2 regions of the Alkalihalobacillus sp. MEB130 genome follow, and region 2 is predicted to be linked to the other one. Evidence: riboswitches for the same ligand, from Rfam matches in the RefSeq annotation. Region 2 holds a riboswitch; the other holds the start of a gene.
The links. A riboswitch is a leader RNA that binds a small molecule or an ion and turns the genes downstream of it on or off. The one in region 2 is predicted to bind S-adenosylmethionine.
Positions count from the first base shown of each region.

Region 1: it holds a riboswitch for S-adenosylmethionine, as region 2 does, so the genes downstream of both, N0O92_RS13535 (peptide-methionine (S)-S-oxide reductase) here and N0O92_RS07850 (methionine ABC transporter ATP-binding protein) in region 2, are expected to answer to the same signal.

Region 1 is NZ_JAOANA010000012.1:105,754-109,478, reverse strand. Features, by position in the region: gene N0O92_RS13555 (AbrB family transcriptional regulator) at 1-39, opposite strand, end outside; gene N0O92_RS13550 (Dabb family protein) at 225-518, shown strand; gene N0O92_RS13545 (endonuclease/exonuclease/phosphatase family protein) at 630-1,442, shown strand; gene N0O92_RS13540 (hypothetical protein) at 1,548-1,754, shown strand; SAM riboswitch class I at 1,989-2,104, shown strand; gene N0O92_RS13535 (peptide-methionine (S)-S-oxide reductase) at 2,195-2,575, shown strand; gene N0O92_RS13530 (hypothetical protein) at 2,698-2,907, shown strand; gene N0O92_RS13525 (hypothetical protein) at 2,990-3,199, opposite strand; gene ytxJ (bacillithiol system redox-active protein YtxJ) at 3,394-3,714, shown strand; gene N0O92_RS13515 (glutaredoxin family protein) at 3,711-3,725, shown strand, end outside.
Region 2 is NZ_JAOANA010000006.1:23,448-41,998, forward strand. Features, by position in the region: gene N0O92_RS07840 (DUF3021 domain-containing protein) at 1-136, shown strand, start outside; gene N0O92_RS07845 (hypothetical protein) at 532-834, shown strand; SAM riboswitch class I at 1,099-1,211, shown strand; gene N0O92_RS07850 (methionine ABC transporter ATP-binding protein) at 1,347-2,372, shown strand; gene N0O92_RS07855 (methionine ABC transporter permease) at 2,365-3,033, shown strand; gene N0O92_RS07860 (MetQ/NlpA family ABC transporter substrate-binding protein) at 3,050-3,910, shown strand; gene nspC (carboxynorspermidine decarboxylase) at 4,109-5,236, opposite strand; gene N0O92_RS07870 (saccharopine dehydrogenase family protein) at 5,239-6,471, opposite strand; gene phaC (class III poly(R)-hydroxyalkanoic acid synthase subunit PhaC) at 7,289-8,377, opposite strand; gene fabG (3-oxoacyl-[acyl-carrier-protein] reductase) at 8,413-9,195, opposite strand; gene N0O92_RS07885 (poly(R)-hydroxyalkanoic acid synthase subunit PhaE) at 9,264-9,719, opposite strand; gene phaQ (poly-beta-hydroxybutyrate-responsive repressor) at 9,975-10,388, shown strand; gene N0O92_RS07895 (hypothetical protein) at 10,518-11,036, shown strand; gene fabG (3-oxoacyl-[acyl-carrier-protein] reductase) at 11,263-12,003, shown strand; gene N0O92_RS07905 (acetyl-CoA C-acetyltransferase) at 12,487-13,668, shown strand; gene N0O92_RS07910 (3-hydroxybutyrate dehydrogenase) at 13,717-14,490, shown strand; gene N0O92_RS07915 (sigma-54 interaction domain-containing protein) at 14,674-16,089, shown strand; tRNA gene N0O92_RS07920 (tRNA-Gln) at 16,141-16,215, opposite strand; gene N0O92_RS07925 (hypothetical protein) at 16,411-16,563, shown strand; gene ltaS (lipoteichoic acid synthase) at 16,654-18,551, opposite strand, start outside.

The DNA.
Region 1 (3,725 bases), on a different contig from region 2:
CACTGTTTCCATCAAACGTAAAAAATCTCCAGTCTTCATGTCAAAACCCCTTTTTCAAGGATATACAAATTATACCATAACATGATCCATTTCGGTTGACGAAATAACTCAGTATTTCAAATATGAGCTAAGTGCTCAAAATCGTACGTTAGAATTGCTTCTTCAAAAATTGTTCGATACAATAAAACTTGGCAAAAAAATGAAGCAGGAAGAAGGAATTGGAAATGATTAATCGTACTGTACTTGTAAAATTTGGAGAAACAACCACACAAGAGCAACTGCAGGAAGTTGTTGACCAATTTAAAGGTTTAAAGCAACACTTAACAGGAATTGTGGATTTACAAGCGGGCCTTAACTTTGCTGAGAAAAGCAAAGAATATCAAGTTGTACTAACTGTTCGTTTTGAAGACAGAGCAGCACTTGATGCGTATGTTGAAAACGAAGAACACCAAAAAGTAGCTGCTTTTATTCGTGAAGTAGGAAGAGTAGACAGCATTGGTGTAGATTTCGAACTTTAATATGAGCTATGAGCCAACCGGTTAGTTGGCTCTATTTTTTTGGATAAATGTACTAACTGAATTTTCTGAATTGTTATGGTATACTTAGATTATCGAAGAAAGGAGGGCTCGATGGACAAGAAACATGCTTTCTTACAAATAGCACTCATTTTTATTTTTTGTGTACATTACTATCATCAATTGAATAAAGAGGAAACACTTATATCAGTACATAATAACAAGCTTTTTTTAGAAGAAGATTTTTTGATAGCGGTTACATCTTATAATATACAGTATGGGAAGGGACAAGATAATAGAGTAGATATTAATAGAACAATCGAAACCCTTCAATCTTTAGATTCGGATATTATCAGTTTACAAGAAGTTGAAAGGAATAGCTTGCGATCCAATTTCATTGACCAAGTGAATGTGATTGCGAAAGAACTTAACATGAACGCCTATTTTTCTCCTTCCTTAGCCTATCCTGGCCTTTACTATGGGAATGCTATCTTAACTACGTTTCCTATTATAAACGAACAAACACTCACATTTTCGAACCGTATAGAAACGAGAACAGCGATCTTTGTAGAGCTTCAAATATCGGACACTCATACCATTCATATCATCAACACCCATTTAGGACTAAACAGAGAAGAGCGCTCAAGAGCTATTGAAGAAATCAATAATAAAATAAAAACGATTGATGGGCCAATTGTTTTAACGGGAGATTTAAATTCCGTACCGAGTCAACAAGAATATCACATTTGGAATGACCGATTAATCAAAAGCAATAAAGGCATACCTTTTCAAACGTATTATAGTGAAGATTGGCAAATTGACTATATTTTCCATAGCTCTGATTTTGCCGTAGATGAAGTAAGTGTGGTTAAAAGTGATGCTTCAGATCACTTTCCAGTAACAGCAAGAATGCTATTATATCAGTGATTTCATTGTTTTACTTAATCTACTATTAAGATACTGGAACAAATTGTTAGTTATTGGTGGTAAACTAAAAGAAAACAAGATTGAACGTCTTTAGGAGGGACCTACTTGGAAACGAAGAAACCAAAATTATCGATGACGGGTGCAATTGTACTTTTAAGTTTTTGTATAGTGTATGCTTCCTTGAATATATCAAGTGCTATTAGAGAATCTTCTAGGAATCATGTAAACACTGGTTTCTATGATTATGAAATAGGCAGGTTTAATGATAATTTCGAAGAACTGATAAAAACACTACAAGAAAACACCGAATAGAAAAAGTTGGGTTTATGATCTCCTGCGAAGGTTTAGCAAGATGCTAATAATTTAGCGCATTGGGAAGAGAAAACAACGCCAAGAAAGTAAATGGCCCCTTAGATACCTCCATGATTTCATGTGTATTTTGTTGAAAAAATCGAATTTTTAAAAAAGTACTTGAATTTCAGATAAGGAATTGTTATTATTAATAACAATTACATGATTAAAAAAAATAATTAAATAGCGATAAACTTCTTATTCAGAGTGGTAGAGGGACCAGGCCCTATGACACCCGGCAACCATTAAGTCGATTTTAGACTTAAACGGTGCTAATTCCTGCAAAGGTTTTAACCTTTGAAAGATGAGAGGATGGATAAAATCATTTTAACCTCTCTTTTCATACAAAGAGAGGTTTTTTGATGAATAGAAGGCTTATCGCTCAAAGGAGCGAGCAAATTATGGAAAGAGCAGTGTTTGGAGCAAGTGAATTTTTTAGTAAAAAACCTTTTTATACAGTTATTCGTGGGATTGAAAATGTTCATGTTGGACAATTAAAAGGGGCAAACATAGATATTGTAGAGATTTGGTTTGATCCGTGGAAAGTATCTTATACAGAAATAGTAGATTTGTTTTTTGATTTACATGACCCAACAACAAGACAAGACCAATCACTAAAAAATCAATCATGTATTTTCTTCACCACTGTTACTCAATTAACAGCAGCTAAACAAAAGAAAAATGAAATAAAACAGATAATAAAAAAGGATGTCGTTACCGAGATTACTCCAATATGTGAACATCTGATTGACTTGAAACAGATGAAAGAAATTTCTTACTAATATTGGAGTCGGTTTGTTTTTTTATAATATTTTTCTACTTTATTCGACTTCTACATAGATTCGTTTTATAATAAGCTTACCTATATGTACTCTTTGTTGGTAATCTATTCTGGAGTTGGTAAATGGTGTCGGAACAAATTGACAAAGCTCATCTTAGAAATTACGTTCAACGGCTGATATGTAAAAAAAATGCTTTGTTTGAACAATTGAATAATGAGAAACTTATTGAGATAAAACAAATCAATCTAGGTGAAGTTAAAGGGATTGATTTAATCATAAAAGAGATGATAAAAGAGTTTGATCTGTCTGAAGATGATTTTGAGGGTCTATAGACTATTTAAAAGTACATACTGATCTATGTTAACAAGAAACCAAGGTGAGATTCACCTTGGTTCTTGTTTTTTACTGTTATGACTAATGTTGCTCTTGAGCAAGTTGCTGATTTCTGATTTTCCTTTTCTTTTTATAGCTACGATATTCAATTAAACAGATTGTGCCAAACAATATTGACGCAAGGATATGAATGAACATATTAGATTGCATGAAATTGTTAACTATTTGATAAATTGAGTACAAAGCTAATAACCCACTAAAAATGATTAAGAATGGTTGCGTTCGTTTCATGTTATCACCTATTTAGTATAAATTTATTTTTTGAGTAAGCGCTTTCCTTAATTTTACCTGAGATGAATAAAAAAGAAAAGCTTTTATCAAATAATTCTAATAAGAAAAAGAAACAATCGTTTTCATAGTCATTTCTTCCTGATTGTGGTAATGTAATTGAAAAGTATTCAACAATAGGATGGTGTTACTTTACGATGAAACAACTAACAAGCATTGAAGAGATGAATCAGTTTGTACAACAATCAGGAAAACACTTACTTTTTAAACATAGTACAACCTGTCCAATAAGCGCAAAAGCTCATGAAGAATTTCAGGCTTATGTGAAAGAGACAAACATATCGGCAGCCATTGTGTTAGTAATTGAAGATCGACCAATTTCTAATCAAATTGCAGAACAGTTTGGAATTAAGCACGAATCACCTCAAATTTTCTTACTTGAAGATGGAAAGGTTCGTTGGAATACGTCACATTGGAAAATAACAACACAAGCAATTAAGGAGGCAGTTGCTGAATGAGTAAACAAGTA
Region 2 (18,551 bases):
TGGATGGTTGCCTCTCACCTTAATGGCTCTGTTAGTTAGTATTGCAACTTTCATTGCCGTTTATCTCATTTTCTGGTCTAGTTACTATTATTACTTTAAATGGCAAGAAAAAGAAATGAACGGTTCAGTGAAATAATGATTTGTATTCTAAACATAGAACTCTAGCTAATTCCAAGAGCCCACTTTCAATAATTGTGGATACGTTGTTAAAACAACTTCAAACGCTTAAATTTTAAATTAGAAGCGAACAGTTATGACACTGTTCGCTTCTGTATACGCTTATTTTAAGAATGTGGGTAACTTGTCAATAGTAAATCGTTGTCTCTTTTGTTAAACAGATTTTTAATAGTTCCTTGTATAGAGTATATAATGAAGAAATGGTAATATATTCTAAGGGGAAGACCATAGCTGTATGAAAAAGGGGGATTCACAATCGACTATATAATATTTGCGCTATTTACTATAACGGGCACTTGTTTATTAATTGGTACAACAAAGCAAGAAAAAAAATGGCTTGGAGGCATCGGTGGGGTGATGCTGGTTGTTTTTATCGGTGTGAGTCAACTAATAAAGCTACAATCAGGTTTTTTTGAAAGTCGAACGACAGAAACATCAGAGGCAGTAGGACAATGGGTAGTACCTTGCTTCGTCATTTTAGCAATCTATTTACTTGGGCTAATAAATTATCGATTGATTAAAGTAGCATTAAAGCAACAAAGCTGGGTCAAATGGGGAGTTATCGCACTGGATATTTTATTAAGTCTTATCTACTTATCCGCGGGGGCGTTTGCATTATTTATCGTTACGTTCACCTATTTTCCGTTTGCACCATAAAGGTGAGGGTAGACATGCGAACCTAGTTCTAAGCTTGATGTAATACGTGTCTGATGAAGTTCAAAAGATTAGACAGATGTTCTTCTTCACTGTTATAGTTTCAAACTCTTCAGCACCTAAATAAGAAAAGATACAAAGCTGATAATTTAATAATTTTGAATACTAAAACTATATTAATCTAATTTTGTTTGTTGACAATTATTTTTGAGTTATGCTATTATTCTCTCATTGCTACTACTAAAAAACAGCTAATTAAATAATAGACTCTTATCCAGAGTGGCGGAGGGACTGGCCCTACGATGCCCGGCAACCGTTGGATCATATTGATCTAAGAAGGTGCTAAATCCTGCAAAGTATGATGCTTTGAAAGATGAGAGAAGGGAATGTAAAAAACCTTTCTGCTCATCTAGCAGAAAGGTTTTTTACATTAAACGTCAACAACTATATATAATGTTGCAATAAAGTTGAGTATTCTTATAGGGTAAGTATGCTGTAGGGGGAAGGAGAAACGGATGATTTCATTAACAGGTATTAAAAAAGTATTTCAAACTAAAAATGGCCCAGTTACAGCCGTTGATGGAATTAACCTAACTATCAATGAAGGTGAAATCTATGGTGTTATTGGATATAGTGGTGCGGGAAAAAGTACATTAATACGTATGCTGAACATGTTAGAGAGGCCAAGTGAGGGTAACGTTGTGGTTGCCGGAAGAAATCTGTCAGAACTAAAACAACCAGAACTTCGTAAAGCTAGACAGGAAATCGGGATGATTTTTCAGCATTTTAATTTACTTTGGTCTCGAACTGTTAGGCAAAATATTGCGTTTCCACTTGAAATAGCCGGGGTGAAAAAGGCAGAACGAATAAAACGAGTGGATGAATTGATTAAGCTTGTTGGCTTAGAAGGGCGTGAAGAAAGTTATCCTTCTCAACTGAGTGGAGGACAAAAGCAGCGTGTTGGTATTGCACGTGCGTTAGCGAATAACCCAAAGGTTCTTCTCTGTGACGAAGCAACATCGGCATTGGATCCCAAAACAACCGATTCGATTTTGGACTTGCTTGTAGATATTAACAAACGTTTAGGGCTTACTATTATTTTAATTACGCACGAAATGCATGTTATTCGAAAAATTTGCGATCAAGTTGCGGTTATGGAAGCTGGAAAAATTGTTGAACAAGGACCTGTGATAGAAGTATTCCGTAAACCGAAAGAGAAGATGACGAAGGAATTTGTTAAGCAAATTACGGTGACGGATGAAACCGTCGATGCTGTTGAACATATGCTTGCTGATTATCCGAACGGGCATGTGGTGCAGATGACGTTTGTCGGAGAAGAAGCGGAACGTCCATTGATTACTCAGTTGATTAGACAGTTTGATATAGAGGTTAATATCATCCAAGGAAAACTGACAAAAATACAAGATGGTTCGTACGGGACCTTATTTGTTGCTTTAACAGGTGACAAAGATGAAATCACTAAAGCAATTACATTTATCCGCGAAAAAGAAGTGGAAGTAGAGGTGATTGCCCATGCTTGATCAATGGTTTGGAAGAGTAAAGTGGGATCGGTTATGGGACGCCACGCTAGAAACTCTCTATATGACAGGTATTTCTATCGCAGCTACTTTTGTTATTGGCTTAATTCTTGGACTTGTTCTGTATTTAACGAGCAAAGGTAACCTTTATGAAAACAGGTGGATTAATACGATATTCAGTTTAATTGTAAATGTGTTTCGCTCGATTCCATTCATTATCTTAATTGTTTTATTAATCCCATTTACACGTATGTTAGTTGGTTCGATGCTTGGCGCAAATGCCGCGTTACCAGCCTTAATCATTGGTGCGGCTCCTTTTTATGCTCGTATGGTCGAGATGGCGTTAAGAGAAATTGACAAAGGTGTGATTGAAGCTTCGCAAGCAATGGGAGCAACGAAATGGGATATTATTAAAAAAGTGCTTATTCCGGAATCGCTACCAGCACTCATTTCTGGCATAACCGTAACAGCTATATCGTTAGTAAGTTTTACGGCGATGGCCGGTGTAATTGGGGCAGGGGGGCTTGGACACTTTGCATACCTTGAAGGATTTCAACGAAACAATAGTCAAATTACATTAGTTGCAACAGTAGTCATTTTAATTATTGTCTTTCTCATTCAATGGATTGGTGACTACTTTACAAATAAAACAGATAAACGATAACAGGGGGATTTTTATTATGAAAAAGTTTTTACGTTTAATGGGTGTAGCAGCATTATCCGCTTCTCTAGTAGCTTGCGGTACATCAGAAGAAGAAACAACAGAAAATACGGCTGGAGATGAAACGGAACAAGCTGAGTCTTCTACATTAGTAGTTGGAGCATCTGCTGTTCCACATACAGAAGTGCTTGAATACGTTCAACCACTTTTAGCTGAAGAAGGAATCGAGCTTGAAATTGTAACATTCCAAGATTATATTTTGCCAAACCAAGCTTTACGTGATGGAGATATTGATGCTAACTATTTCCAAACACCTGGTTACTTAGCAATGCAATTAGATGAAAATCCTGATTATGATTTTGTTGATATTGGTGCGATTCATGCTGAACCAATCGGTGTATACTCTAAGGAATATAGTAGCTTAGATGAGCTTCCAGAAGGTGCAACCATTATTATGAGTGATTCAATTAGCGATCACGGACGCATCCTACCAATTTTTGAAAAAGCAGGTCTTATCGAGCTTGATGTGGAAGAAGGAGCATTAGCAACAGTCGATAATATTGTATCAAACCCAAAAAACTTACAATTTGATAAGTTGCAAGTAGAAGCAAGAATGCTTGCTCCTTCATTTGAAGCTGGAGAAGGCGATGTGGTTGTGATTAACACGAACTATGCACTTGAAGGTGGAGTGGATATCGAGTCATACGGAATTGCGTTTGAGGGAGAAGATGTGCTTCAGCCTAACCTGATTGTTGTTCGTTCTGAAGACGAAACACGTGCTGAGATCTTAAAGTTAGTTGAAATCCTTCAATCTGAGGATGTTCAACAGTTCATTATTGAAACATACGATGGAGCCGTAATTCCATTAACAGGTAAATAATAGATAGGACAAAAGTTGAAAGCTGCTGAGATATGTTTCTCCGCAGCTTTTTAATTATATATGTCCAAAAAAAGTGGTTGGTTTGTAAGGTTTGAAACCTACGCATGACAGACTTAAAGACTGTCACCTTGAGCACTTTGTAAATATTGAAAAAACCAGATTCTGTAATAGAATCTGGTTTTTAAAGTCCGTATTAAATTACGCAAGTCTCGTTTTAAAATCTTCATATCCAAATTCGCGGACAATACGGTAATCGCCATCTTTATCTTTGACAGCGATCGCTGGCAGTGGCATGCCGTTAAAAGTCGTGTTTTTCACCATCGTATAAATAGCCATATCTCCAAACATTAAACGGTCGCCATTTTCTAATGGCTGATCAAAGGAATATTCTCCAATGACATCACCTGCTAGACACGTTTGTCCACCAAGGCGATACGTGTATGGCTTCTCATTTTTTTCTCCTGATCCAAAGAGAGGAGGACGGTAAGGCATTTCTAACACATCTGGCATATGACATGTTGCTGATGTATCAAGGATCGCAATCTCGATATCATTCTCAAGTTTATCAAGGACTGTTGTAACAAGATAGCCCGCATTAAGAGCAATGGCTTCTCCTGGTTCAAGGTACACTTCTAAATTGTACGTATCTTGCATTCTTTTAATGCATTTTTCAAGTAATGCAATGTCATAGTCTTCACGTGTAATGTGATGACCACCACCAAAGTTAATCCATTCTAATTGTGACAACCATGGTCCAAACTTTTCTTCTATAGCATTCAATGTTGTTTCTAAATCATCTGAGTTTTGTTCACAAAGTGTGTGAAAATGGAGCCCAGATACACCATCAAGTAATTCTGGGCGGAAGTTCTTAATCGTAACACCAAAGCGGGAGCCAGGAGAGCATGGATCATAGATCGCATGCCCAACTTGTGTTGAGTGTTCAGGATTGATACGTAACCCCACTTTTTTTCCAGCTGCTAGTACTTTGTCTTTAAACTTTTCGACTTGTGAGAACGAGTTAAAGATAATATGATCGCAATAAGAAATGATTTCGTCAATTTCATCATCACGATATGCTGGGGCAAAGCAATGGTTTTCTTTACCCATCTCTTCATAACCAAGACGCGCTTCATAGAGCCCACTCGACGCCGTACCACTCAAATATTTTCCGATTAATGGATAAAATTCGGACATGGAAAACGCCTTTTGAGCTAGGATAATTTTTGCATCTGTCCGTTCCATTACCCCGTTTAATATCTTCAGATTCTTTTCCAAAAGACTTTCATCTACTATATAACATGGTGTTGGTAATTCTTCAAATTTCATAATTAACGTACAGTCTCCGCTTCTTTAATTGGCTCATGATCGACAAGCTCTGGGTTAAAGCTTTCTTTCCAAGGCAATCCCCATTTGTTTAATGCTTCCATGAATGGATCTGGATCAAACTCTTCAATGTTGTAGACGCCCGCTTTATTCCATTTTCCTGTCATAATCATCATCGCACCAATCATCGCAGGAACACCAGTTGTATAAGAAACGGCCTGAGAACCAACTTCTTGGTAACATGCTTCATGGTCACATATGTTGTATACGTAATATGTTTTATCTTTTCCATCTTTTTTCCCTTTAAAAATACAACCAATGTTTGTTTTACCTTTTGTACGTGGACCAAGAGTAGATGGGTCAGGTAATAGTGCTTTTAAAAATTGAAGAGGCACAATTTGTTGTCCTTCGTATTCAATTGGCTCAATAGAAGTTAATCCAACATTTTCAAGACACTTCAAATGAGTAAGATAGCTCTCACCAAAAGTCATAAAGAAACGAATTCGCTTAATTCCAGGAATATTAACGGCAAGAGATTCAAGTTCTTCATGATACAATAAGTACATATCTTTTTCCCCGACTTCTGGGAAATTATAAACGCGCTTAATTTCCATAGGTTTTGTCTCTACCCATTCACCATTCTCCCAGTAGCGTCCGTTCGCCGAAACCTCACGGATGTTAATCTCAGGGTTGAAATTCGTTGCAAAAGGGTAGCCGTGATCTCCAGCGTTACAATCAAGAATATCGATGTACTCAATCTCATCAAAATGATGCTTTAGGGCATGTGCAGAAAAAACACCTGTTACACCAGGATCAAAACCACTTCCTAAAAGAGCAGTGATACCCGCTTTTTCGAAACGCTCGCGGTAATCCCACTGCCAGCTGTATTCAAATTTTGCTGTATCTTCTGGCTCGTAATTCGCTGTATCTAAATAGTGTGTTTTTGTAGCAAGACACGCATCCATGATCGTTAAATCTTGGTATGGAAGAGCTAAGTTCATAACGATATCTGGCTTAACTTCTTCAATTAATGCAATTAACTCATCTACATTGTTTGCATCCACTTGTGCAGTTGTAATTTTTGTTTTTCCACCATCAAGTTTTGCTTTTAGGTCGTCACATTTTGATTTCGTACGACTTGCAATACAAATCTCTTCGAAAACCTCGCTGTTTTGAACACATTTGTGGATGGCAACAGATGCGACTCCACCACAACCAATAATAAGTGCTTTTCCCATAATCCTATCTCCTTACTGATTAAATTTTACAAATAAAAAGAAGTTCTTAATAAACTCTTAGGATGTCTTTACCCAAAAAGGATATGCGTATAACTCCTCAAAAAACGTTTGAACAACAAAAAAGCAAGTGCCAAACGCATAATTGCGCACAACACTTGCTAAGATATCATCAATTACATTAAAAAGCAGAGTAATCCATGACAACAGTCATAAATATACGTGTCGAATATCATATTAGAAAAAAATATGATAGAAAGCTCTTTAATATTCAAAGTATCTTAAGTAGGGATCAGAGTCTATATAGCAAATAATTACTTTTTAGCACTCTTATTGACCGTTTCACAAGTTGATGTGCAAATGCACTGGTTGTAAAGTAACCAACTTATAAAATTTGAGCTTTTAACTCAATCAATAAGGCAACAAAGTTGCCAGTCGGCATTTGACCCAGCTGTCCGTATGGCCTTACCTTCCAGTAGGAAGTGGTCAAAATTATCTGCTTGGAAAGACCTGATGTAGTAAATTCAAACTCTCCAATTAATGCTCCTCTAGAGTAGCACATTTGAACAAAAATTCAATAGGAAAAAGTAAAAAAAAATAAAAAAGTACATTTAGTTTCTTTTCCCTAGAAAATAATACTCAATTATGTATGTAAAATAGTGTCTCGGAATTCTTTTTTGGAATAAAAGAGAGGAGGTGCAGAAAATGAGAGTATATGTACCCGGGTAGTGGAACAAAAAGGGATAAAGATCAAACAGCAGTTTGGAGGTGTCCTCAAGAGGCAGGTAGTACACCTTTTCTTGAGAACACCTTGTAAATATTACTTAGAGTGCTCTGTTAGCCATTCTTCAATTAGTGGGTAAGTGTGTTGAACCGCCCTTTTTCCTATTGTTACAGAGACATGACCAGCAGGAATTAGTTTGAATGTCTTGTCTTTACTAGAAATTTTGTCCATCAATTTTTCTGTTTGTTCAGGAATCGCAATGTGGTCACGATCTGCTGCGATGTTTAATACATTTGCTTTAATGTTTTTTAGCTCAACTTGTTGTCCACGAATATACAATTCATCATTGATCAGCTTATTTTTTTGGTAAAATTCCCCAATCCATTGCCTATAAGCTTCACCAGGGAATGGTACACCATCTCCAACCCATTTTTGCATGAGGGACCAGTTTTTAACGAAATCTTCGTTATCTGCACGGTCGGCTAGTGCAACATAGGGGCCAAAGTAGTTTACTAAAGGTTTTAATAGCTTATTTCCAAAATCAATGGTTTCTGCTGGAATATTGCCAAAAGTATCAACCATTAGATCTAAATTAAAATATTTTTCGTCCACCCAGTTTGTAAATAAGCCTGCATTACTAAAATCGAATGGGCTCGTCAAAAATACATTGTTACGAATAGGTAAATTCGGGTGTAGCGCTGTAAAGATAGCGGTTAATGTCCCACCTATGCAATAGCCAAGTAGGCTGATTTCGTCAGCTTGAGAAGTTTTAAGAACTTTTTTTACAGCGCGTGGGATATAATCCAACACGTAATCATCAAACTTCATATGTCGATCTTCATAACCTGGTGTTCCCCAATCTAACAAATAAACATCATGCCCTTTATCTGTTAAGTATTCAATTAGACTACTACCAGGAGCTAAGTCTAATATGTACGGCTTATTGATAAGAGCATAAATCATTAAAATCGGTACTTTATTTGTTTTTACTTTTGCGGGTTGATAGCGATAAAGCTTAGCCTTATTTTTCGTCCAAATAACCTCTTTCGGCGTTTGTCCTACTTTCGGCTCAGGTTCTTTTGTGAGGACATCCATCACTCGTTTAAATTTTTTATAATCTTTTTGTAACTCTTCTGGTACGGTGTCAAATAATGTTTCCATTGATTTGGTAGCAGAATAAACCATTGCCCCAGCTCCTTTTTCGTTAGCTTTTTTGTTCGTTACATGTACAAACCACCATTTACATTAATGCACTGACCAGTTATGTAACTGTTATTTGCTAAGAAAAGTACAGCATCAGCAATTTCAGATGTTTGGCCTAAGCGTTGCATTGGAATTTTACTAATTAATTGTTCTTTTACTTTTTCAGGAATTTCTTTCACCATTTCCGTTTCAATATAACCTGGACAAATAGCATTAACTGTAATACCACTTCTTGCTGTCTCTAACGCAAGTGATTTTGTGAAGCCAATCATTCCAGCCTTAGAAGCAGAGTAATTTGTTTGGCCGAAACCCCCAGCTTGACCGATGATCGAACTCATATTAATAATACGGCCAAATTTTTGTTCAAGCATTGGATTGATTACTGCTGAAGTTGTATGGTAGATGCTATTTAAATTTACATTAATAACTTCATTCCAATCTTTTTCACTAAGCTTTCGGAACGTACGATCTCTTGTAATACCAGCATTGTTAACCAGAATATCTACTTTCCCGTAGTAGTTTTGTGTATTTTCCACTAGGGATTGAGCTTCGTCAAAGTTAGCTACATTTGCTTGAAAGGAGACAGCGCTTCCGCCAAGTTGCTCAATTTCAAATAAAACTTCATCAGCAGCCTCTTTAGCTGAATTATAGTTAATGACAACTTGAGCACCTTTTTTCGCTAATTCTTTCGCAATTGTTGATCCAATTCCTCTAGATCCGCCTGTTACGATAGCTACTTTTCCTGCTAAACTTTTATTCTCACTTTGTTGTAATGCCGAGTCATTTAAGATAATTGTCATTGTACATTCCTCCGAGTTTTTATTTTTTAGTTTAAAAAGAAAAATGAATAGTGATTTTCTACAAAAAATTACTCGTTATCAGGCGATGAAGGTGGTGATGGTGTCGTATTTGTCGATGCATCATCTTCCTCATTTGATAAGATTTTTAGAATTTGAGTCATTTTCTTATCTAGCCTTGTAATGCTTGTTTTTAGCTTTGTTATTTCTGAGGAAACGTTTTGGTTCAGTAGCTCGTCCTCAATTTTTTCATCGAGATTTTCGACTTTTTCTTCTAGGTTGATAATAAGGGAGGCGACACTAGAAATTTCTTCTCGTGTAGGGACATTCATTTGTTTCAAGTACGTATCCGTTGCATTTTGAACGAATTGTTGATATTGAAGGTAGCCACTTTGTAAATGCCCCAGATATTCTGCATACTCTTCTGTTTTTAGCGTTTCGTGAATGGCATCGCTTAAATTTGATTCTGTTTGTTCATACATGCTTTTCCAAAGTGCAAAAGGATCTAACATCGTTTGTTTTGTCATGAATCAAACTCCTTTCTGAAAATTGTTAAGATTCGTCATCTTAATAGTAAATGTATATGTGCAAGATTTCGTCAAAAACTTTTCGTAAAATATATATAAAATTCGCTATAATCAGACATTTTCAAGGGGGATTTTGGCGGATGATGTATTTTCTTGGTGAATTATGGATAATGAAGTAAAGGTTGACATTCATTACCTATAGGTGTAAATTACACATATGGATTATTTATTATAATTTGATGAGAAGGTGAGAGAATGACTCCCAAGCGAAGTAGTGTAGACAAAACAAAAAGAGATACAGCAAGTGCTCCAAAAAATTTTATGATTCCTGTATTGCTACTCTTATTAAAAGACTGGAATGCACATGGATACGAATTAATGCAGAAGCTTACACAATTTGGGTTTCACTCTGTAGACCAAGGGAACTTCTATCGAATTCTTCGTCAACTTGAAAAAGATGAGCTTGTTACTTCTGTTTGGGATACAACCTCATCCGGTCCGGCAAAGCGCATTTATTCCATTACAAAAGCCGGAGAACAGTATCTAGATATATGGGCCGATTCACTAGAACAATATCAAAAGATGCTTAACCAATTTTTTAATATGTACACAAATTTCTTCACACCACCAAGATATGCATCAAAAAAAGAAGAAAATGAGGAGAAATAGAAAAACATCTTGGTTCAGTCACCCAAACACTTTAGTAATATAAACATTGCTTCCTAGCATTGTTTGTGTTGATATACCAAGGTTGATTCAGACTCTGGTAAAAATAATTTATATTGTGGAGGGATTATGATGGCGGCAAAAAAGGAAACAAATAACTCAACTAACGATGTGATGGGCAGTTACTTTAAAGATTGGTGGGGCAATGATTCTATTTTTGAAGAATTGGAGCAGCGAACACTTCAGGCTTTTGAAAATCAAAAAGAGTGGATTGAAGGCACAAGAGATCAGTTAGAGCAATTAGAAGAATATTCGAAAAAGATGACAACAGAATGGAAAACCAACACTCAATCTGTCTTTGAAAATTACAGCAAACAGCTAGGTGTGCAAGATTACCAAGAATGGTTAAATAAGCTTGAGGAAATTGGTCATAAGTCCCAAACGATTGCTAGTCTACCAGGTAAGGCTTCTCTTGATCTATATTCAAGATCGACGGAACAGCTACATGAAGCGTCTGTTCATGCGATCGCTCAAAATAAAAAAGTACGTGAAAAATCGATTAATGCATTTGAAGGGATGTTTGATCACTTGAGAAATACACAACCTCAAATGTTCAAGTTCTTTGATTTTTATGCGAGTAGTACTAAGTAAGTAACTAAGACGTTAAGGAAATCAAGCATATTCATTTAATTAAGGATTAACTAGTTGATTAGTTTAAATAATCCTAATTAAACGATTGTGAATGGCTCGTTTTCCTTCTTTTTTTGCTGTCTGTAAGCGATTTCTACCCTTTATTAAGTTGGGAAGAGAGAGGTTGTGCTATTTATGACCTCGGAACTTTTCTGGGTAAATACCTAATAGGTAAGGGGAACAGAAAATGAGATTAAAAGATAAAGTGGCAATTATAACAGGTGCATCACGTGGGATTGGGGAGGCAACAGCTAGAAAATTTGCCTTAGAAGGTGCAAAACTTGTTTTAGTCGATTTGAAAAAAGATGAAGTAGATCGTGTTTCACAAATAATAAAAGACCTTAATGGAGAGAGCATAGGGATTGATGTTGATGTAACAGACCGTGAAGAGGTCGAAAATTTGATGAAGAAAACGATTCATCATTATGGTCGAATCGACGTTGTCATTAATAATGCGGGTATAACTCAGGATGCAACACTAGTCAAGATGACCGAACAGCAATGGGACAGTGTGATTGATGTAAATTTAAAAGGAGTATTTAATGTTGCTCAAGAAGCTGCGAAAATTATGATTGAACAAAAAAGTGGTGTCATATTGAACGCTTCTTCAGTTGTTGGTCTATATGGTAATTTCGGTCAAACGAATTATGCTGCATCTAAATGGGGCGTTAATGGAATGACAAAATCGTGGGCAAAGGAATTAGGGAAGCATGGAATACGAGTTAATGCTATTGCTCCTGGTTTCATTGCAACTCCAATGGTAGACAAAATGCCGGATAAAGTAAAAGAAATGATGAGGAATAAATCGGTGTTAAATCGTATGGGTAAGCCAGAGGATATTGCAAATGGGTATGCATTCTTAGCTTCAGATGAGGCTGAATACATTACAGGAACCGTTTTAAGTATTGATGGAGGAACTGTTATTTAGTGCAAGTCACATAAACGTAATCCTCAGAATGGCAAGAGGGAAGAGAGGCTATCTTTTCAAAAGGTAGCCTTTATTAGTTAAATGTGGCTTTGAGGTCGATAAATCTATTTATCTATTTCTCTTGTAAATTCCGATAAAACGGAATTTTTTTTACTAAATCATTCCGTTTTATCGGAATATTCCAATAAAACGGAATGAGAATGATTGGGTTTACTGTTACATGATGATATATTTTGAAAATAATTGACAATTTTTTTGGACTAACTGGTCTGTTTGGTGACGTGTGAAAACTATTAAAAATACTTTTCTTGTAACATTACTAGAGAATTGGCATAAATCTTGCTATAGAGAATGGTGAAGTACATATTCTTTAGAAGGATAAGCTTTTAACCCACCTTAGAGTAACAGAAGCTAAATGATCATTCTCAGCTAGATCGTGGTTTTATAAGTGCAATTAAAACATTTATATTAGGGGGTTTTTTCATGAGAGAGGTTGTTATTGTAAGCGCTGTTCGTACGGCAATTGGTAATTTTATGGGTTCGCTTAGTCAAACACCAGCAACAGAATTAGGAGCCATTGTTATTAAGGAGGCTCTACATCGAGCTGGATTAAAGGGAGAACAAGTAGATGAAGTGATTATGGGTAATGTTCTTCAAGCAGGGCTAGGTCAAGGACCTGCTCGACAAGCTGCTATTAAAGCAGGGATTCCAAATAGTGTTCCTTCCACTACAATTAATAAGCTATGTGGATCTGGTCTAAAGGCGGTGCATTACGCAGCACAAGCTATTCAATTAGAAGAGGCTGAGATTGTTGTTGCGGGTGGAATGGAAAATATGAGTCTTGCTCCTTATCTTCAAATGGATGCTCGTACAGGATATAGAATGGGCAATGGCAAAATAATAGATAGCATGATCCAAGATGGATTGCAATGTGCTGTTAATAGCTATCACATGGGGGTTACTGCTGAAAATCTTGCAGAGAAATATGAATTAAACCGTGATAGTCAAGATGAATTTGCTGCCTGGAGCCAGCAAAAAGCCGAGGCTGCAATGAATGAAGAAAAGTTCAATGATGAGATTGTCCCTGTAGAGATTCCTCAACGTAAGGGAGATCCACTTGTTTTTGATAAAGATGAATTTCCAAGAGCGGGAATTACGGCAGCTAAGCTTAGTAAGTTAAAGCCGGCCTTCAAAAAGGACGGCTCTGTAACGCCTGGAAATGCTTCTGGTATTAATGATGGAGCAGCTGCATTAGTTCTTATGAGTCGAGAAAAAGCTGAAGCGTTAGGTATCAAACCATTAGCTGTTTTGAGAGGAAATGCCTCTGTTGGTGTTGATCCAGAAATTATGGGGATTGGACCAGTGCCAGCATCTAATAAAGCTTTAGAAAAAGCCGGTTTGTCATTGGATCACATCGATTTGATCGAAGCAAATGAGGCTTTTGCAGCGCAAGCGTTAGCTGTAGGTAGTGAATTAGCCATTCCTAAAGAAAAACTAAATGTAAATGGTGGCGCAATTGCTTTAGGACATCCAATTGGAGCAAGTGGTGCGAGAGTACTTGTTACATTGCTTCATGAAATGAAGCGTCGCGAAGTTCGTTATGGCTTGGCTACTCTTTGTATCGGTGGTGGAATGGGCGTAGCGAGTGTAGTTGAAACAATTTAAGTAGTATAGATCAAAATCGTAATGCTCGTTTATAATGGAGGAACAACAATGGAAAGTAAAGTAACGTTTATAACGGGCGCTGCAAGTGGGATTGGTTACCAAATTGGAGAATCCTTTCTTAAGGATGGATCAAAAGTTGTGTTTACAGATATTGATGAAGAAAAAGTGAAAGAAGTAACAGCAGACTTAAGAGAGCAAGGATATGATTGCTTAGGATTAAAAGTCGATGTAACTCAAGAGGAAGATATTAAAAAGGCAATAGATGCAACGATTGAAACATACGGTAGACTTGATGTCCTTCTAAATAATGCAGGCCTACAGCACGTTTCACCGATTGAAGAATTTCCAACTGAAAAATTTGAATTCATGATAAAAGTAATGCAAATCGCACCATTTATTGCGATGAAGCATGTGATACCGATCATGAAGAAGCAACAGTTTGGACGAATTATTAATATGGCATCCATTAATGGAGTTATAGGTTTTTCTGGAAAAGCAGCTTATAACAGTGCCAAACATGGGGTAATTGGTTTAACTAAAGTAGCCGCTCTTGAAACGGCAGAACATAATATTACAGTGAATGCTCTTTGCCCAGGTTACGTGGATACTCCTCTCGTTCGTGGACAATTTGAGGATTTAGCTAAAACCCGTAATGTTCCTGTTGAAAAAGTGAAAGAAGAGGTATTATACCCACTAGTACCACAAAAACGCTTATTATCTGTTCAAGAAATTGCTGATTATGCCCTATTTTTAAGTAGTGAAAAAGCAAAAGGTGTTACAGGACAAGCCGTTTTGTTAGACGGTGGGTATACGGCACAGTAAAAACTTCTTCATATGGTTCAGAATAGGCTACGTACAAGTACATCGGGAGTTTGGCAATAGCAAAGTCGATTCCATCCGTTACTTAGGGATGTCCAAAAGATTTTTTGGACATCCCTTTCTCTATTTTTACCAACAAAGGATAGAAATTTTGTTATAATGATGCTATCGATTGGGGGGGAACCAATGAAGTTAGAGATGAGAAGGCTTTCATTTGAATGGTTAATGGAAATTATTCAATTATGCATCGAGCGCATCATTGTAGTCGATCGAGATGGAATCGTTATTTACATAGATGGGGCCTATTGTGAATTTTTAGGAATATCGTTTGAAGAGGCAATCGGTCGTCCAGTTCAAGCCATCATTGAAAATACACGAATGCATATTGTAGCTAGAACAGGTCAAAAGGAAATAGAGCACCTGCATCCAATAAACGGAAGTGTTATGATAGCGAATCGCTACCCTATTTTTATAGAAGGTCAATTAGTTGGGGCTTTAGGAACTGTTATCTACTCCGATCCAGACAATGTTAGAGCTCAAAAAAATAAAATAACAAATCTGTGCAATGCTTTGAATCTTTATAAAAATAAAGCATTAAATGAAGGAACATGTAAATATACGTTTGATGACTTAGTTGGAGATAGTTATGAATTTCAGGTGGCGAAAGCATTAGGAGAAAAGGTAGCAAGAAATGACTCTTCAGTATTGGTAACTGGAGAAACTGGCACAGGAAAAGAATTATTTGCTCATGCCATACACCATAGCAGTATGCGGAGTGACTTCCCTTTTGTGGCAATTAATTGTGCGTCTATCCCTGAATTGTTGTTTGAAACAGAGCTATTTGGTTATGAAGATGGTGCTTTTACAGGAGCGAAAAAAGGTGGAAAACTAGGCCTTTTAAAGTTGGCAAATAAGGGGACAATTTTTCTTGATGAAATTGGGGATATGCCTCTTTCTGTACAAAGTAAGTTACTTAGAGCGCTGCAAGAAAAAGAAATCCAACCTGTTGCAGGTCAAAAATCAATACCAATTGATATACGACTGATTGCGGCAACCAATCGAGATTTAGAAAAAATGGTACAGGAAGGAACGTTTCGTCAAGATCTCTTTTACCGATTAAATGTCATAAGTATAGAAATCCCTCCTCTTAGAAAAAGAAAAGAGGATATAGAAGCTATCTCGCAATATCTACTACGAAAGATCGAGAGAAGGTTTTATAAAAAGGGGACGATGTTGTCATCAGAAGTGGTAGACAAGCTCCAACGACACATGTGGCCTGGGAATATACGGGAGCTAGAAAACGTATTAGAACGAGCTATCAATGTATTGGATGGGACTGTTATAACATTAGAGCATTTACCACTTTACATAAAGGATCAAGCTGATCATTCCATTAAACAAGAACCACCTATTAATAACGCAAGCACAAACGGGACTGTTCAAACGATTCAACCATTAAAAGAGACATTAGCTCAAGCTGAGAAAAGGGCACTTGTTCATGCACTTACCGTTACAAGTGGGGATAAACTAGCTGCGGCAAAATTACTTGGAATTGGAAAGACAAGCTTTTATGATAAGTGTAAATTATATGGAGTTAAATAAAAGTGCCTGACCTTTGTTTAAATTGACAAGGGTCAGGCACTTTTTATGTAATGGCTGGGCTAGCAGGATTCGAACCTACGCATGACGGAGTCAAAGTCCGTTGCCTTACCGCTTGGCTATAGCCCATCGTTGCGACATTTATATCATATGCTTTTCGACAAATATTATACGGGATAACGATCATTTTTTGCCGTTTGCTTGGAGAAAGGGAGTAACACCTCTCCGTTCCTATTAGAAAGCGCGTTAATAAAAAGGAAACATGCATAAGTAAAAAATATTTTGAAAAAATAACGAAGAACCATTTCTAAAGGAGGGATTCGATTGGCAACTGGAAAAAGTTTTAATCATAAAAGAAAAGGTCATCCCGGTGCATTTCCAAAAGAAGGTGAAATGAAAAAGCCGAAAAATAATATAGAAGAAGATGGATATTTGGTTGAAAAAGAGGCTTTTCGAAATCGCGTGACTGAGGAGTAGCAATTTGTTTTAGATCAAAAAAGGTGGCAATCACTTAGTTTAATAAGTGATTGTCACCTTTGTAGTGAATGAAACGCTAGAGAGATCAGGTTATTCTAGAACCTTTGGGAGAGAATCGACTAAGTCAAAATCACTTTCATTCACTAAGTTCAAGTTCTCGTGTATGAGGTAATTGTACTTAGAGCGATCAACAGAAGTGAAAGTATCAGGCGTATAAAAGCGTAACAAGTCCCCGTTGACAACAAGATCTGAGAAGGCGAGTTTTTGTCTTGTTGTTTCCTGAAGTTGGTTTGCTTCTTCCATTCGCTCGTCTTCAAGTAGCTGACCTGTCACAGAATTATAAAACTTACCATCTGCAGCAGTGATCGTGGAACTCACGAAGTCTCCATTTCTAAAAGGGATAAGATCATCATGTTGGTCAGATAGAAGGTCCGTGCCAAAATGAACATAGGATTTCGTGTCCTTACCAAGCAAATGAAGAAGGGTTGGGAGAAGGTCAATTTGTCCGCCGTATTCCTCAATTACTTTACCTTCTATTCCTGGAACACGAATGAATAAAGGTGTCCGCTGTAACCCAGCACTTTCATAAGGTGTAACTTCTTTGCCGATTACTTCTTTCATGGCTCGGTTATGATTATTTGAAATTCCATAATGATCCCCATACATAATAATAATAGACTCATCATATAGCCCAGCTTCTTTTAAATAAGTGAAAAATTGCTCTAACGCTTCGTCTGCATATCGGGCTGTTTGGAAGAAATTATCAACTGTCCTATTACCGGTTGTATGCGGCGCAAGTGTTGCGTCTTCTTCGTCAAGCGTAAACGGAAAATGATGAGTAACTGTAATGAAATTAGCATAAAAAGGCTGAGGCAATGACTGTAAATAAGGCATGGCTTGTTCAAAAAATGGTTTGTCCATTAGGCCGTAATTTGCTAAGTCTTCTTCCTTCATATTGAAATATCTTGAATCGTAAAACCGATCATATCCGAGTGATTTATAAATTTCATTGCGATTCCAGAAGGTTCCCGTATTTCCATGAAGCACCGCTGATGTGTATCCTTCTTGCCCCAATATAGCTGGAGCTGCATGATAAGTGTTTAGTCCTTTTGTTGTAAAAGCAGCACCTTGCGGCAAACCATAGAGAGAATTGGCTACCATAAATTCAGCGTCAGCTGTTTTTCCTTGTGCTGTTTGGTGAAAGAAATTAGGGAAGTAAAGAGTGTGTTTTTCGTTCGTCAATGAATTTAAGAATGGTGTGACTTCTTCACCGTGTAGTTCATAATCAATTAGGAAAGTTTGAATGGATTCCATGTGTACATAAATAACATTCAAGCCTTCCCCAGTCCCAAAATAGTCAGGATTAGGTTCTGCGTAATTTGATCTTGTATAATGTAATACTTCGGTTATTTGATTGCTATCGGCAAACACTCTTTGTGTCGATGCTTTCGTGCTAAGAACTGCATCATAAATCGTGTAATTGTACATTCCTAAATACTTAACAATGTAGTTACGGTCAAATCCTCTAGTTAGTAAATCTGGTCGATCGGATTCTGCAATGGCTAAATTGACACCTGAAATACTTAAAGCAACTAAGAACAAAGCTGATAGCTTTAATGGAGTCATTTCCTTCACTTCTACTTTTTTATGAATCATTGTTAGCATGACAACAAGGAGAATCACATCAGCAAACAATAAAATATCCAATGGTTGTAAGAGGGTAGTAATACTACTACTTACATCTCCGAAGTTTTGGGTCTGTGCCAAGTTTGGCCATGTAATAAAATCATTAAAAAAACGATAGTACAACACATTGGCGTATAAAAGAAAAGATAGTAGAAAATCAATTATGATCAGAACTATATATTTTTTCTTTCCTTTAAAGAAAAAGGCTAGTCCCAAAAAAAGTAACGCTGAACCTAATGGGTTTAAAAATAATAAAAATTGTTGAGTTGTGTTTTCGATCCCAAGGTTAAATTGTGTTGATT